3 regions of the Paenibacillus ottowii genome follow, and region 3 is predicted to be linked to each of the others. Evidence: predicted binding sites of a transcription regulator. Region 3 holds the regulator's gene; each other region holds the start of a gene.
What was found. The regulator Rex, encoded in region 3, represses fermentation and respiration genes when NADH is low (regulators of the CRP and FNR family bind a similar motif). The targets are predictions, from matches to a motif close to TTGTGAAATATTTCACAA.
Positions count from the first base shown of each region.

Region 1: adhE (bifunctional acetaldehyde-CoA/alcohol dehydrogenase) is a predicted target of Rex. The motif match lies at 2,727-2,744, and genes of this name have one in related genera.
Region 2: ACQQ6X_RS12590 (DoxX family membrane protein) is a predicted target of Rex. The motif match lies at 2,424-2,441, and genes of this name have one in related genera.

Region 1 is NZ_CP191577.1:1,152,378-1,157,723, forward strand. Features, by position in the region: gene adhE (bifunctional acetaldehyde-CoA/alcohol dehydrogenase) at 39-2,651, opposite strand; gene ACQQ6X_RS05450 (Crp/Fnr family transcriptional regulator) at 2,910-3,626, shown strand; partial or broken gene ACQQ6X_RS05455 (dioxygenase family protein) at 3,842-4,338, opposite strand; gene ACQQ6X_RS05460 (winged helix-turn-helix transcriptional regulator) at 4,966-5,310, opposite strand.
Region 2 is NZ_CP191577.1:2,688,620-2,693,965, forward strand. Features, by position in the region: gene ACQQ6X_RS12575 (inorganic phosphate transporter) at 1-384, opposite strand, end outside; gene ACQQ6X_RS12580 (DUF47 domain-containing protein) at 399-1,013, opposite strand; gene ACQQ6X_RS12585 (DUF3048 domain-containing protein) at 1,202-2,296, opposite strand; gene ACQQ6X_RS12590 (DoxX family membrane protein) at 2,548-3,063, shown strand; gene ACQQ6X_RS12595 (dioxygenase family protein) at 3,564-4,355, opposite strand; gene ACQQ6X_RS12600 (alpha/beta hydrolase) at 4,448-5,272, opposite strand.
Region 3 is NZ_CP191577.1:990,208-995,553, reverse strand. Features, by position in the region: gene dinG (ATP-dependent DNA helicase DinG) at 1-1,203, shown strand, start outside; gene ACQQ6X_RS04605 (redox-sensing transcriptional repressor Rex) at 1,231-1,884, shown strand; gene ACQQ6X_RS04600 (amidohydrolase) at 1,871-3,172, shown strand; gene ACQQ6X_RS04595 (DUF5590 domain-containing protein) at 3,210-3,734, shown strand; gene ACQQ6X_RS04590 (hypothetical protein) at 4,188-4,721, shown strand; gene ACQQ6X_RS04585 (AAA family ATPase) at 4,714-5,346, shown strand, end outside.

The DNA.
Region 1 (5,346 bases), 160 kb from region 3:
GAAAATGCTCTGTTACAAGCCTCTTCTTACCTATTATATTATTGGTCGAAGCGTCCGTAGAAGGCGTTGCGGTATACATCAGCCAATTCAGTAACCAGCGGCAGCTTTGGATTCGCAGTTGTACATTGATCCTCAAAAGCACGGTCAGCCAGATAATCTACACGTGATTCAAAATCTTTCGGATCGAAACCAAGTTGTTGGAACGATTCCTCGATACCGAGTGTTTTGTTCAACTTACGAATCGCATCGATCAGGCTGTTAACCCCTTCTTCAGTGGTACGTGCAGGCAGTCCAAGTATGCGTGCAATTTCTGCATAACGCTCATCTGCAACAAAGTGCGAATATTTAGGGAACGAAGCAAATTTTGTCGGTTTTTTCGCATTGTAGCGAATAACGTGCGGCAGCAAGATAGCATTCGTGCGACCGTGAGCCGTATGGTATTGTCCGCCCCATTTATGTGCAAGACTGTGGTTAATACCCAAGAATGCATTAGCAAACGCCATACCTGCAAGTGTAGAAGCATTGTGCATTTTTTCGCGAGCCAACTTGTCGCCGATCAGAGCCGATTGCTCCAAGTATTGGAATACGAGCTGAATCGCTTTAATTGCCAGACCGTCTGTGTAATCATTAGCCATTACAGACACGTAAGCCTCGATCGCATGTGTCAGAACGTCCATACCAGTATCCGCTACAGCTGTTTTAGGCAGCGAATATACAAATTCAGGGTCAATAATTGCCACATCAGGAGTCAACTCATAGTCAGCCAGTGGGTATTTGGTGTTACCCAGGTTTTTGTCTGTAATTACTGCAAACGATGTAACTTCCGAACCTGTACCCGAGGTTGTAGGGATAGCTACAAATTGTGCTTTTTGTCCCAGACGTGGGTACTTGTAAATCCGTTTACGGATATCCATGAATTTTTGTTTCAAGTTATTGAAATCAGTATCTGGATATTCATAGAACAGCCACATGCCTTTAGCTGCATCCATTGGCGAACCGCCACCCAGTGCGATGATGCAATCCGGTTGGAAGCGTCTCATCATTTCAGTACCGCGTTCTACGGTAACTGTCGATGGATCTGGTTCAACTTCAGAGAACACTTCAATCGCTACTGGTGTTTGACGCTGATGCAAATAATGAATAACGCGATCCACATATCCGAGTTTCACCATCATAGGGTCAGTAATAATGGCTACACGTGTGATATCAGGCATTTTAGCAAGATATTGTGTCGAATTTTTCTCAAAATAGATTTTGGAAGGTACTTTGAACCATTGCATATTCACCGTCCGTTTCGCCACCCTTTTCACATTAATCAAGTTAACTGCCGATACGTTCGACGAAGTCGAGTTACGACCGTACGAGCCGCAACCAAGTGTCAACGAAGGAAGGTTGGTGTTGTAAATATCACCGATTGCACCATGTGTGGAAGGTGCATTTACAATGATACGTCCTGTTTGCAAACGGTTTGCGAACCGAGCAATAACGTCCTCATCTTGCGAATGGATAGCTGACGAGTGACCCATACCGCCGAATTCTACGACTTCAGCAGCACGTTGGATACCTTGCTCTGCATTTTTTACTTTGTAGCAAGCCAATACTGGACTCAATTTTTCCGCAGACAATGGGTATTTGGTTCCTACCCCTTCAATTTCAGCGACCAAAATCTTTGTTCCTGCTGGGACTGTAATGCCGCTCATTTCAGCAATTTTTACAGCAGATTGTCCGACGATGGCCGGGTTCACTGCACATTTTTCTACATTCATAGCTCCTTGAGTGAGCTTAGCTGCTTCTTCTTTATTTACAAAGTAGCAACCATTAGCAATCATCAATTTTTTCACTTGCTCGAAGATTGGCTCTTCGATAATTACAGCTTGCTCCGAAGCACAGATCATACCGTTATCAAAAGATTTGGAAAGGATAAGATCGTTCACAGCTTGCTTGATATCGGCTGTTTTTTCAATAAAGCAAGGTACGTTACCAGGACCTACGCCTAATGCAGGTTTACCACAACTATATGCTGCCTTAACCATGCCTGATCCACCAGTTGCCAAAATCAATGCTACATCAGGGTGGTTCATCAGTACATTTGTTTTATCCATCGAAGGTGCTTCAATCCATTGGATGCAATCAGCTGGAGCACCATGTTTAACAGCTGCTTCAAGCAGGATACGGGCTGCTTCAGCACTACACGATTGAGCAGATGGATGGAAGCCGAAAATGATTGGGTTACGTGTTTTAATGGCAATTAACGCTTTGAACATTGTAGTTGAAGTCGGGTTTGTCACTGGAGTGATCCCCATAATGATGCCGACTGGCTCTGCAATCTTTTGGAAGCTATCGAAATCATTATCTTCAATGACACCAACAGTCTTCTCATTTTTGATGCTGTGATAGATATATTCTGTTGCAAACATGTTTTTGGTGATTTTGTCCTCGTACACACCACGTCCTGTTTCTTCAACAGCCAGCTTCGCCAGATGCATATGTTTATCCATCCCTGCGAGTGCCATAGCTTGTACGATTTCGTCAATCTGTTCCTGATTCATACTCATGAAAGCTTGCTGTGCCCGGTTCGCCCGGTCAATCAGCGTTTGAATATACTGCTCTGCGCTTTGCTCTTTTTGGATAACCTCGTTTTTAACAGCCATTTCCCTCATCCTCCTGTTATCTCGTGTACTATCTCTTGTTCACGCACTGATCGTAACACAGCTTTCTAAGATATTTTGTGATTTTTTTCACAATCTATTTAAAATTTTATTTTATGACGTGAATTAAATCACAAAGTTTGGAATTCTGCCACTTTTACCCCCTCTTCTTGCCCCAAAAACTCATTGCACAGGTATATAATGAATTTGAATTGATCAAGTTGCAGATAAAAAACATAGGATACAAAGGGGAAATGGACGATGAGAAACCCTACAAATGTAATGGAAGCCCGCGGCAACACCTGTTGCTTCTCGGAGGCCAGCTTCAACCGGTTGCAAGTGATGATGAAAGATCGAGTTATGCCAGAAAGCTCGCATTTGTTCTGGGAAGGAGATACAGCGGATAAGCTGTTTTATATTAAGCGCGGACGCGTAAAGGTAACCAAAACAACGGATGAAGGCAAGGAACTTATTCTATATATGTATCAAAGCGGCGATCTTGTGGGCCAAGCCGATCCATTTTTCGGTACCAAGCATTCCTTTTCTGCTGAGGTACTGGAGGATAGTGATATTGGCGTAATCGATCATACCGATTTGGAGCTGCTTATTTGTCAGCATTGTGATTTTGCGATTGACTTTATGAAATGGATGGGTTCTCATCACCGCATTACTCAGACCAAGTTCCGCGATTTGATGATGTACGGTAAGCCTGGCGCTCTATGCTCAACACTCATCCGACTATGCAATACCTATGGTGAGCCTCACGGCGACTATATCCTAATTCATAAAAAGATTACTCATACTGACTTATCTAATATGATTGGTGCTACTCGGGAAAGCGTAAATCGGATGCTCAGTGATCTGCGTAAGAAAAATGCAGTAGAGTACGATAATGGCATGATCGTTGTTAAGGATTTGGAAATGCTGCAAGGCGTCTGCCACTGTGAATTATGCCCACGTGAGATTTGCCGGATATAATAAAATTATTTTTTTAGTAAAAGGGAGTGTTATAAGCCTTTATTAGCTTATAACACTCCCTAAATTAATTCCACTCCCCCACTTTTAGGAGAACTTCTTCTGTCCCACACTCCTTAAAAACTGCAAGCATAGATAACTTAAATTCCCCAGTTCATAGCTTCTACGGATAACCTTAGCTTTATTTGCAGGATTGCCACTCCACATTTAACAAAACGCAGATTATGAACAATCACGCTACTGCCAATGACCAGAATATATTGTTCCCCCAATCCAAACTGCACTTCACCAAGGCAAACTGTGCTTAGGTCGAAGGTATGGAATTACGGAAATCAGAACTATCGGAATGTCTGCTTTAGAATACATACGATACAACAATGTCCACGAGCCATAATTCAGCCCCTCCCCCGATCCGTTTGTATATCGATTCCTTTTTGCTCTTATAACTTTTTTTAGTTTGTCAACTAGTTCAACAGAACCATGTGCTGGATATTTCACTTCGTACAGTTCGGGCGGAAAGCCTCCAAAGTCATAAATTGCTTCGTACTCACCATCCATTGAACTGATCGTTAACACTCGTGTCTCCCAATGAGCTGTAAAGAGAACTATTGTCTTAGGGCGAACACTTTTCCTAACTGCTCTAAAAATGGGTATATTCTGTCTGTTCGCTAGCAAGCATAGGTAATCCGTAAGTTAAAAATAAAGATAGAGTAATGTCAATATAAATCTCAACATATACTTAAAGATCAGCAATTCTTTAAATAAAGATTGAAGTAGGTACAAAGTCATAGTAATATGTAACTAATAAATTTAAAAATGTTATAACACTTTCGATACAAAGGACTGGTTTCTATGGAGATACATACTTCCAATTGCCCAAAATGCGGTTCCGTTTTCCGTCAAAATCTTAGAAACCTGTGCACTACTTGTATCCAGGAAGAAAATATATTCTTTGACCGCTGTTCTAACTATCTATGGAAGCATCCTTCTACTCATACCCGCCAACTCAGTGATGTGACCGGCACCCCAATGGATTTGCTCATAGATTGGGTAAGAACAGGCAAGTTTCCCTCCACATATAGTCAGCTTGATTATCCTTGTGAGTCCTGCCGTTCTCCTATTTATGCGGGAAGACTTTGCCACTCGTGCCTAGGTACATTTCGCTCAGCTGCGCTGGATATTCAATCCCGTGTCCCCCGCCGTACAACAGCCGGAGTATTCTCAGTTGCAGGGCATGCCAAAAGCTATTGAGCCGTGCCCATCTATCACAAAAAATAAAAAAACAGCCTTTTTCCTAGGAAAAGGCTGTTTTGCTATGAGAAACACTTAATGAGTTTGGTGATCATCTAATCCATTCCTCAGCCCAAAATTGAATCTGTTCCATAACTGGCTGAAGCGCACGACCTTTGGTCGTTAGTTCATATTCAATGCGGACAGGAGTTTCCGGGTATACATGACGTGTAAGGATTCCCTCATTTTCCAGATCCTTCATCCGCTCTGATAACATTTTGTCACTCATTGTGGGAATCAGATTGGAAATATCCTTAAACCGCTTGGGACCGCTCATCATGGATTGAATAATCAATCCATTCCAACGCTTACCCAGACATGAAAAGGCGGTTTCAAAACGCGGACACATTTTTGTAAATTGCGGTTGACTCTCCAAATTTTTCACCTTCTTTTGCATTTCGGTTTGATAAAGCTTTCCTTTTGTTAGTATATA
Region 2 (5,346 bases), 1.7 Mb from region 3:
TAATTTATCCTGTCCCGCACCTACATACACCGCTCCGGCCAACGCACCAATCAGTGCATGGGAAGAAGAGGAAGGAATACCGAACCACCAGGTTAGAAGATTCCAGATAATCGCAGCGATCAGCGTCGCAATGACGATATCAATACCGTTGGTCAGTTTGGTAGGGTCAGCAACACTTCCACCAATGGTTTTGGCAACCCCAGTGAACATGATGGCCCCAAGAAAGTTCATAACCGCCGCCATAATAATCGCACGTCGCGGCGTCAATGCACGGGTCGAGACCGAAGTCGCAATCGCGTTCGCCGTATCATGAAACCCATTGATAAAATCAAATGCCAGAGCAAGAAAAATAACAATACCTAATACCAGTAAACTTGTATCCATGTAAAAGGACTCCCTTACGAGTTACGCATAATGATGGATTCCAGCATATTTGCAACATCCTCGCATGAATCCGTTGTCGTTTCAAGGCGTTCGTACAATTCTTTACGTTTAATCAGCTCAATAGGATCAGTTACAGTTGCAAACAGGTTTTTGATGCAAATGCGCAATAATTCATCCCCCTGATTTTCCAGATCATTCAGGCGAATGGTGTATTCGCGAATAGCCAACAATTTTTTCTGTGAAAGCAAATGTACAGCCTTCTGAATTTCATAAGCTGATTGACGCAAAATATCAGCAAACTGCACAATATACTCGTCCGGCTCTGTAATGTTGTACATATAAAAACGAGAGGCTGTCGCTTCAAGACCGTCCAACACATCATCCATGGTCGTTGTCAGTTCCATGATGTCGTCGCGTTCCAGCGGCGTAATGAAGGTCTTGTTCAACTCAGTAATAATCGTGTGTGTGTAATCATCACACTTATTTTCATACTTCTTCATCTCATTGGTAAACAAAGTCACATCTTGAAAATTTGAAGTATGTTGGGCAAAATAATCGGCTGCTTGCACGATCGTATCTGCCATATTTTCCAACGTCTCGAAGAATATATCCTTTTTCTTCAATCTCATAACGATTACCCCTTTACGAAAATATCCGCAACCTATTTCGACTGCAATAGACAACCTTTGCTATCTTATCACACTCATCAATGTTTTTGTAATGTTTGTAAAAGCAAATTTCAAGATATACGTATACAATGCCCGACATGGAGAGTCATTATCCGACATTTTTTCCCTAAAAAGGTGTATTACGTTTTCTAATTCGCTTCAAACGTTACATGTTCCGCTAGTGGAGTATCTGCAGGTACCACATGTATATAGGATGTACCCGGTGTTAACGGGATTTCAACCCCATTTTTCATAAAACGTATCGCATTGCCAGATGTATGCTGCCACTCAGCACGGATTAGCTTTCCTTGTTGAAACACCATCGCTTCTCCACTACCATCCAGTTCAACACTTAGTCTGCCTACATCATCCAGCGTTCGATGCCTCGTGCTCATCACAATAACATTGGCCGCTGAGAGCTGTTGGTTATTATTTTGATCTAAATGTGACTTTTCGTTCACAAAACGCTTATATCGTTGATGCACTGGATCGTAGGTATAAGATACGCGATAGCTTTTCAGCAAAAATCGGATATGCACAGATGCAGCACTCTCGTCCACCATAACTGGAGTTTCGCCGGTTTTAAGATAAGGATATGCTGGAACTTCCGTCTGTCTGGTATACCCTTTGCTTTCACTTCCTTTGCGGAGCCTGTTTACATCTGTGTATAAATTATGTGGAGGTCGACGATCTTTGCTTCGCCAAAAGTAAGCCCCTCCATTTGAAATCTCATCCAGATGTTCCTTCCGCTGTTGCTGTAAAATCGCATAGGCATCTGTACTTCCCCCCGCATGTATCGGCAACGCACCATAGGTTTCGCCCAGTTCAATCAAATACGGCCGAATGCTCCGGACCGGACCAATCTTCACATCACCACCATGGCTTTGGAAAAAAGCTACCAAACGGGTAATTCCGCCTTCTGCAAGAACTTCATATACCATATCTGCCTGACTCAGCCCTGCCTGCGGACGCGCAGCTGGAGCATTGTTGATCATAATAGCCAGCGGCCGCTCTACAACTGGCTTCTCCACCGGAAGCCCCGTAAGTGGAGCTGTAAATGCCGGAACAGCAGGCTCCTTAGGCTGTTCAAGCGCCTTCTTCTCTGTTTCTTGCTGGGTCGGTTGGGGAACGGATTCAGACTCCCCCTTACTAGACATAGCAGAACAAGACACCATTGTCATGCATAACAGAGCTGAGGCCATCACACGCAACCAATACTTTCGTTGGGAAATGGGCCCGGACACGTTCATCCCTCCACTTCGTTTATTTTTCTCATTATAAGCTTTTCTTCCTGTTTTTGTCTTGATTGAAGCATGACCTCTCTATAGAATACTTATCTGAAGACATTAAAATTTAAAAAATATTCATACTTTGTGATTTTTATCACAAATAACTGTAACTGAACCTAATACAATAAAGGTGTAGCAAAGATGATCATCCCAAACAAACTGAAATACAACCCATCATTATAGATTAAGAAAGAGGAGTGGTTTGAATGTTTAACAACTGGTTACGTGAGAACAAGGTTGCAATGTGGTTGCTAACTGTAGTACGGGTTTACCTAGGTTATGAATGGATGACCCACGGACTTGAGAAGCTGACTGGCGGATTCGATGCAGGCGGATTTATCTCGGGGGCTATTGCCAAAACAGGTGGGGAACATCCCGCTGTACAAGGCTGGTGGGGATCGTTCCTTGAAGCCTTTGCCCTGCCGAATGTTGGTTTGTTCAATGTCCTGATTCCACTGGGTGAGTTCTTGGTCGGCGTTGGCCTGCTGCTTGGTACCTTGACTACACTGGCTACTTTGATGGCTATGGTCATGAACTTCTCGTTCCTGTTCTCGGGTACTGTAAGCACCAATGCAATCTACCTGCTGGTTGAAATCTTCCTTATCGTTGCTGGTGCAAATGCCGGTAGAATCGGCTTTGACCGTTGGGTACTGCCCTTCCTGCGTGGACTGTTTGGTAAAAATAAGGATACCTTTGCAGACCCCACTCGAAAAATAGCTTAACTATCCAAAAAAACAACCGTTATCCTCCGGCTAATGGTTGTTTTTTTGTGCAGCTATGCTGCTTCTCTTAATGTATGCCCCTCCTGCTCCTCCTCTGTTTGAAGTAACAAAGGAGCCCTCAAGTCCATCCTGACTTGGGGACTCCTTTTTCGGATTCATTTCCCCCCTAAACGTTTACAAGTTGGATACGACATGGAATGCTACCGATACATTTACCCTATACACTACAGTTACATCACAGAACGTAATAGAGGGTTATAATATAGGAAAAATCACCAAGTCCTATCTCATGCTCGCAGCAGTAACTTTTACAGTCCAGACAATGGGATTGGGATCTACGGCAGGCATTTATGACATTACTGAATCAAAATGAAGATAAGCGTACTACGCAAGTATCCACCTGGCTAAAAAAGAACGTGCCTGCTAATTAATCAAGAAGCATACAGCAAAAAAACTTCCAACCCCACACACCATGTGGTTTCGGAAGTTCTTTTCTACATTTACAGACCACTTTCTTGACCAAAAGCCCAACAATTGAGACTTAATGAGCCAAGGACATACGACTGAAAAAGCTTACGCGCAGAGCGATCATGATCCGCAGCCCCCATCACGTAAAACAAAGGAGAAAAATGCTCTATTCCATACGAAGGAACCGCCTGCTTGGCATATGGAGCCTTCTTGTCATATTGGAATAGGTGACGCAAATTCCAGTCTTGAAGCTGCTGTGCGATCCAGTCATCATATTGAACCGCCCAATCGGCTGGCTCACTCGTCTGCTTGAGTGTCCGCAAGTTGTGAACCAAACCTCCACTACCTAGAATCAAGATCCCTTGTTCACGCAGTGGCGCTAGCATACGCCCAATCTCGTATTGCTCCTGAGGATCGCGCCGTGAATCAATAGACAAGGGTACGACCGGTATGTCCGCATCAGGATATATATGCCGCAAAACCACCCATGCTCCATGATCCAGTCCCCGGTTCCGAACCGGCTGGTGGAACAGGTTATGCTGACTGAACAGATGCCCTATCTCCTCATACAGCTTTGGATCGCCTGGTGCAGGGTAATCAAGAGTGTACATTTCTTCGGGAAAGCCGTAGAAATCGTGCAACGCTGCATGCTGATCATCCGCGCCAATACTTTGATCGGGGCTATCCCAATGCGCGGAAAAAATAACAATTCCTTTGGGTCGGGGCAGGCTCGCGCCCAGCTTTGCAAGAAAGCTGGTATATGCGTTATTTTCTACAGCCAGTGTCGGTGAACCATGCGCAACAAAAATTGAGGGTAATGTCATCGCTGCCAACCTCCACACGCCAGTATAGTGTTACTCTTTTATTTTACTCCGGCGGAGGCGCAATTTCCAATCCAATCCGTTACACCATGAAATCAGATCATCCAGTGCTGCCAATCCCGTTGAATATGTTCCTGTTCATCCAGCCATTCCAGTGTGCGGTCAATTAGCTGTTGCCGCTCTTTACCCGATGAAAACGTGTGATCTCCCTGGAAAATAATCTCCTTATCACAGCGTCCCTCTGGACGCATCCAGAATACCTTTTGAAACAGAAATGCATAATCCACAGGAATGATATCATCCGAAGTGCCATGAATAACAAGCACATCACCGTTAAATTTAACGGCCTCTTGGAACGGTTGGAATTGGGCTAACGACTCAAAATAAGCAGGTGTGAACTTATATCCCAAATAGTCTGCATGACCGGTTTTAACAGACTCATCATACACGCTTCGCTCCGTTATTTTGACAATATCGTTGAACGGATAGCCAACGGCTGACCAAAGGACCAGGTTTTGTACTCTTTTATCCCGAACAGCTGTGAGAAGGGCAACCGCGCCCCCCAAACTGTGACCGATCAGCGTTACCTTAGTCGGGTCAATGTCCGCGCAATTCACGGCGTAATCCAATACGGTGCGTGTCTGATTGATCATAGAATCTAGACCCTGCTTGCCATATTCACCCGTGCTTTCTCCACAACCAGCAAAGTCAAAGCGCAGTACAAAATATCCCCCTTCGGCCAATTCACGCGCCGTCTTGACGAATAATCGATCTACTCCGATACGATTGCCCACAAAACCGTGGCAAATGACAACAAGCGGAACTCGTCTCTGACGCTCTCCCTCATTCGTACGGTTTGGATAATGAATTGTTGCGGCCAGTTCTTCATTTTCATAACGAATTCCAATTTGCCGTTCCATCCTGATCCCCCCTGTTTCAAACTTCACTTCAGCATTTAATTGTTCAAACTCATATAGTAACGTGGAATATCCAT
Region 3 (5,346 bases):
ACGCCGGGAGAAACAGGGCAGTTTTCTTCACGTCTCAAACCATCGGCCAAGCCCGCAAAGTGGGATCAGGCGGCAGCATTGGAAAATCAGCTTTATGTAACGATGAGCGAAATTTTGCGCAAGGGCGACAAGCTGATGCTGGATGTCAAGGAAGAACATGACGATTATGCGGCAGATAGTCTCATTACAGATATCACGGGTCTGTTTAAGGATTTGGCGGGAATTAAGGAAAATTTACGTTTCTTTATACGACTCGATGATGAAACAACCGTATACTGGCTTGAAGCGAGTGGGCAATTCCGTAGTAAGTCATTGCAATTTTATGCGGTGCCCGTCGATGTGAGCCGTCAGTTGAAAGAAATGTTTTTTGACAAAAAAAGAAGTATTATTCTGACATCTGCTACTTTATCGGTAGATAAGTCGTTTCAGTACATGACCGAGCAACTCGGCTTGCAGGAGGCTGCGGATCAAGGACGATTAATGACTTCTCAGCTCCCATCCCCTTTTAATTACAGGGATCAGGTGTTGCTGGTCATTCCGCGGGATTTTCCGAGTGTGAAGGGCAGTGTAGGGGATGCACACTTTGTAGAGATGCTCGTTAGCTCTCTAGGGGCGACTGCTCAGGCAACGCGGGGGAGAATGCTTGTTCTGTTTACTTCCTATCGGATGCTCCGGCAAGTGTATGAGCCGCTCAAAGAAGCGCTGGCATCCAGTGATATCACCGTGTTAGGACAAGGTGTGGACAGTGGAAGCCGCAGCAAGCTAACCCGCCGGTTTCAGGAAGCCAAAGCTTCCGTACTGCTGGGTACCAGCAGCTTCTGGGAAGGCGTCGATATTCCAGGGAAGGCACTCACTTGCCTGGCCATCGTTCGCTTGCCGTTTCAACCGCCCAATCACCCGTTACTGGAGGCAAAAAGCGAGTTGCTCCAGCAGCAGAAGAAGAATCCATTCATGAAGCTGTCTGTACCACAGGCAGTGATCCGTTTCAAACAGGGATTTGGTCGGTTGGTACGTACAGCGAGCGACCACGGAGTCGTCATTGTCTACGATACACGTGTGATCGAATCCTATTACGGAAAGCACTTTTTGTACTCGTTGCCGGGACCAAAAATGGAGCATATGCCATCTGAGCAAATGGTGCCACGCATTGCGGAATGGCTCCAATCCGCCCCGGAGACAGAGGCACAACGGACGGACACCTAAAGTCCGTTACAATTAGGGGGAGCAAGTATGAAATCAGATAAAATTTCAGAGGCTGTCGTACGGAGATTACCCGTATATTTACGTTATCTGAATGCACTGCACAAACGGGAAGTGGCTACGGTCTCTTCTCAAGAGCTGGGGCAGAGGCTGGATTTGAATCCGGCCCAAATCCGTAAAGATCTGGCCTATTTTGGCGATTTTGGCCGGAAGGGTATCGGTTATGATGTTTCTTATCTAATTGAGAAAATACGCCATATCCTGAAAATCGACCAGCAAATTAATGTAGTGTTGGTCGGAGCGGGTAATCTGGGTCAAGCCCTTTCGAACTATAACGCTTATTTAAAAGACAATATGAAGATTGTGGCGGTGTTTGATTCGTTTCCAGATAAGGTTGGGACCAAAATCAATACCTTAGTCGTTCAGTCGATGGATGAACTGGAAGCAACTGTGAAGGAAAAAAATATTCGAATCGGGATTATTACTGTGCCTGATTTTGAGGCACAGCAGGTAGCTGACAGGCTCATTGAGAGTGGAATTGGAGCGATTTTGAACTTTGCCCCTATCATTCTCAAGGCACCAGCTAACATTCGGATACATGCCACAGACTTTACAACTGATTTGCTTAGCCTCGCGTATTATTTGGAGGATGGAAAGGAAGAAGCACAATATGACAGTGAATAAATGGGTAATTAAAAACGGGTCTTTTGCCGTAAATGGAGCCGAAGCGGGGGTAATCCATGGTTTTATGATTGTGGAGGATAGCCGCATTACTTACATTGGCGAGACTTTGCCTGCTGGTGAGGAAGAGACGGAAACAATCGACGGTAAGGGGCTATTGTTCTTACCTGGACTGGTGAATACTCATGGTCATGCGGCGATGTCTCTGCTGCGAGGGTATGGAGATGACCTGGCCCTTCAAGTGTGGCTGCAGGAAAAAATGTGGCCTATGGAGGCCAAGTTTACATCTACAGATGTGTACTGGGGAACATCTTTGTCAGTGTTAGAAATGCTGAAAGGTGGAACCACGACTTTCCTGGATATGTACGACCATATGGATGAGGTGGCTCGTGTAGCTGAAGAGTCTGGCATTCGTGCAAGTCTGATGCGTGGAGCAATTGGGCTATGCTCAGAAGAAGAACAGCGGATCAAGCTGGCTGAGGCCGTAACTTTTGCGCGCAACTGGCATGGTAAAGCAGACGGTCGTATCACAACCATGATGTCGCCGCATGCCCCGTACACATGTCCGCCTGCGTTTATCGAGAAATTCGTTCAAGCTGCACATGATCTCGATTTACCATTGCATACGCACATGTCCGAGACGATCGCCGAAGTTGAGCAAAACGTTCGTGATTACGGTTTGCGTCCAGTTGCACATTTAGATAAGCTTGGCTTTTTCTCTCGTCCTGCCTTGGTTGCCCACGGCGTTCACTTGAACGACGAAGAAATTGCCTTATTAGCAGAACGAGGTGTGGCGGTCTCCCATAATCCAGGCAGCAACTTGAAGCTGGCAAGCGGCGTAGCAAGAGTGCCTGAACTGCTGCGTGCAGGAGTGACCGTTTCTCTTGGAACAGATGGTCCTGCCAGCAATAATAACCTGGATATGTTCGAGGAAATGCGTCTGGCAGCACTGATTCACAAGGGAGTATCTGGCGACCCTACGGCAGTTCCTGCCAATGAAGCACTGCTTCTGGCAACAGAATATGGCGCAAAGTCGATTGGTTTAAAAGAGGTAGGAGCGCTGGCAGCAGGCAACAAGGCTGACTTTATCGCGTTAGATCTGAATCAGGCTCATTTCTTGCCGCGTACAGATCTTATTTCCCATGCCGTATACTCTGCAAGTGCCAAAGACGTGGCTCATGTATGGGTAGACGGCCGTCAGGTTGTGAAAAATGGCGAATGCCTGACGATGGACGAGGAACGTATCAAACATGAGGCACAAGCCGCCTTTGAAGGGCTGCTGTCGCGCTAATTCAGGTGTCACATCCCCTTAGAGAGGAAGCACAGGTTTGAAAAATAAGAAAAAATGGATAGCGGTCGCCATTTTGGCCGTAATACTGATCCTGGTCAGCATTTTCTGGTATTATTCCTACGTTACTCAAGACCAGGTGGCTGAGAAAAATGCCGCTATCATTAAGGCCAAGCAAGTGGGTGGTCTGGTTAGCACGACTCAGACATGGAAGTCTGTATGGGATCAGATATATTGGGTAGTTGAAGGAAAAAACGCACAGAATGAAGATATAATGGTGTGGGTTCCCTTTCAAAAAATGGAGGGGCAACCTAACATCCCTGCTACAGATCCAAAAGGTGTTCATACTGAGCTGTTGAAAAACGGAGTCGACGAACAAAAAATGACGGCGATTATCCAGCAGCAACTTCCTAATGTGAAAATTGTGAGGCTCCAACCGAGTGTGTTCAATGGCGAATATGTATGGCAACTGTTTTATGATGATGGAAGCCATCATAACTATACCTTCTATCGCTTCTCTGATGGGGGATCGACAGGGATAAAGTATACTTTGCCGAATTACTAGCGTGATGTTAAGAATGGAGAATGGTGGTTTGGAAGTGTTGAGGTAGGAGGGAACAGACACCGCGCTGCGCGAAGGTAACTTTTATACTCAGACTATATAGCTTGGAATGATTGAAATGAAGAAAAAGACGTAAATACGATGTGATTCGTATTTACGTCTTTTTCTTGCTGCGTTACAAAGCTGGGCTTTAAGCCAGCGAAGCATCCATACCTAGCTAACTTTTCTGCTAAGACATCGGCTTCCACCCATAACCAATGATTTTGCCTTCTCACAACTCCTCCACACATTGCCTTCGATATTAGATTCACGTTATGATATACTATATTTTATAAGTGATAGACAAATATGATAGATAAATAAGTTGCTGATCGCTTTAAGATCATGCAATTTGGTTGTTTGTTGACATTCGTCCCGTTTCTTCGTGGGTTTTACATTTTGAGAGGAGGATGTTGTTTGAAGTTACGTGCAGTTCCTATTGTTGTGGCGGCCGTTTTGGCAGCCTTGTTGTTATTTGGGGGATGGTTCATTTATCGTCAGGTTACAATGCAAAGTCCTCTGGAAAAACTGGTAACTCAATATCCAGGCGTGAAAAGCGCTCAAATAGATATTAAACAGGATCAGGTCGTCTTGAAACTTGATCTCAAACCGCAGGCGGATGTGGCCGGGTTGGTCGATGTGGTTAAGCAAAAAGGGCAGTCCATCATTGGCAGCCGCTCGATTAACCTGGATATCGCAGATCATTCCAATTCATCACTGAATCAATGGTGGTCTGAAGCTATGTTTCCTGTAGCCGAAGCGATGGAAAATAAAAAGTATACTCAAATTTCATCTACAGTTGAGCAGATGAAAAAGAAAAAGGCAGGGATCAAGGCTGATACCGATATGGATTCGAACAATGTCTATATCCGACTCAGTGAAGGCAATGCGACAAAGTTTATCGTTTTGCCACGTCAATCTCAGCAAATGGGGGTATGGCCTAATGCCTAGATGGATCAAGGAAATATTAATCGGTATTATACCGGTGACCATTATATTTCTCGTTTTTATAGGGGTAAATATTATCCCTCTGCTGGTTGCGGGCGTGATGCTCAGCGGCTTGTTAATGCTCATGCATGCGCGTGGCGGCTTGGCCGTAGGTGCCGGGCAAGAGCGTAAACGTAAAAAAAATGGTCCGGACAAGCTGACTTTTGAGGAAATTGGTGGTCAAGAAAGCGCAAAACAGGAATTGCGTGAAGCTTTGGACTTTTTGAATCGACATGATGAAATTTCCAAGTTTGGCATTCGTCCATTAAAAGGTGTTTTGCTCACAGGCCCTCCGGGAACAGGAAAAACGCTTATGGCGAAAGCAGCTGCACATTATACCAACTCTGTGTTTGTTGCAGCTTCAGGCAGTGAATTTGTTGAAATGTACGTGGGTGTCGGCGCAGGTCGTGTCCGTGAATTGTTTCGGGAGGCTCGCACTCGTGCAGCCAAGGAAAAGAAGGAAAATGCAATTATTTTTATTGACGAGATTGATGTTATTGGCGGTAAGCGTGAGGGTGGACAGCAACGAGAATATGATCAGACTCTGAATCAGTTGCTGACAGAAATGGATGGCATTTATTCGGCAGAT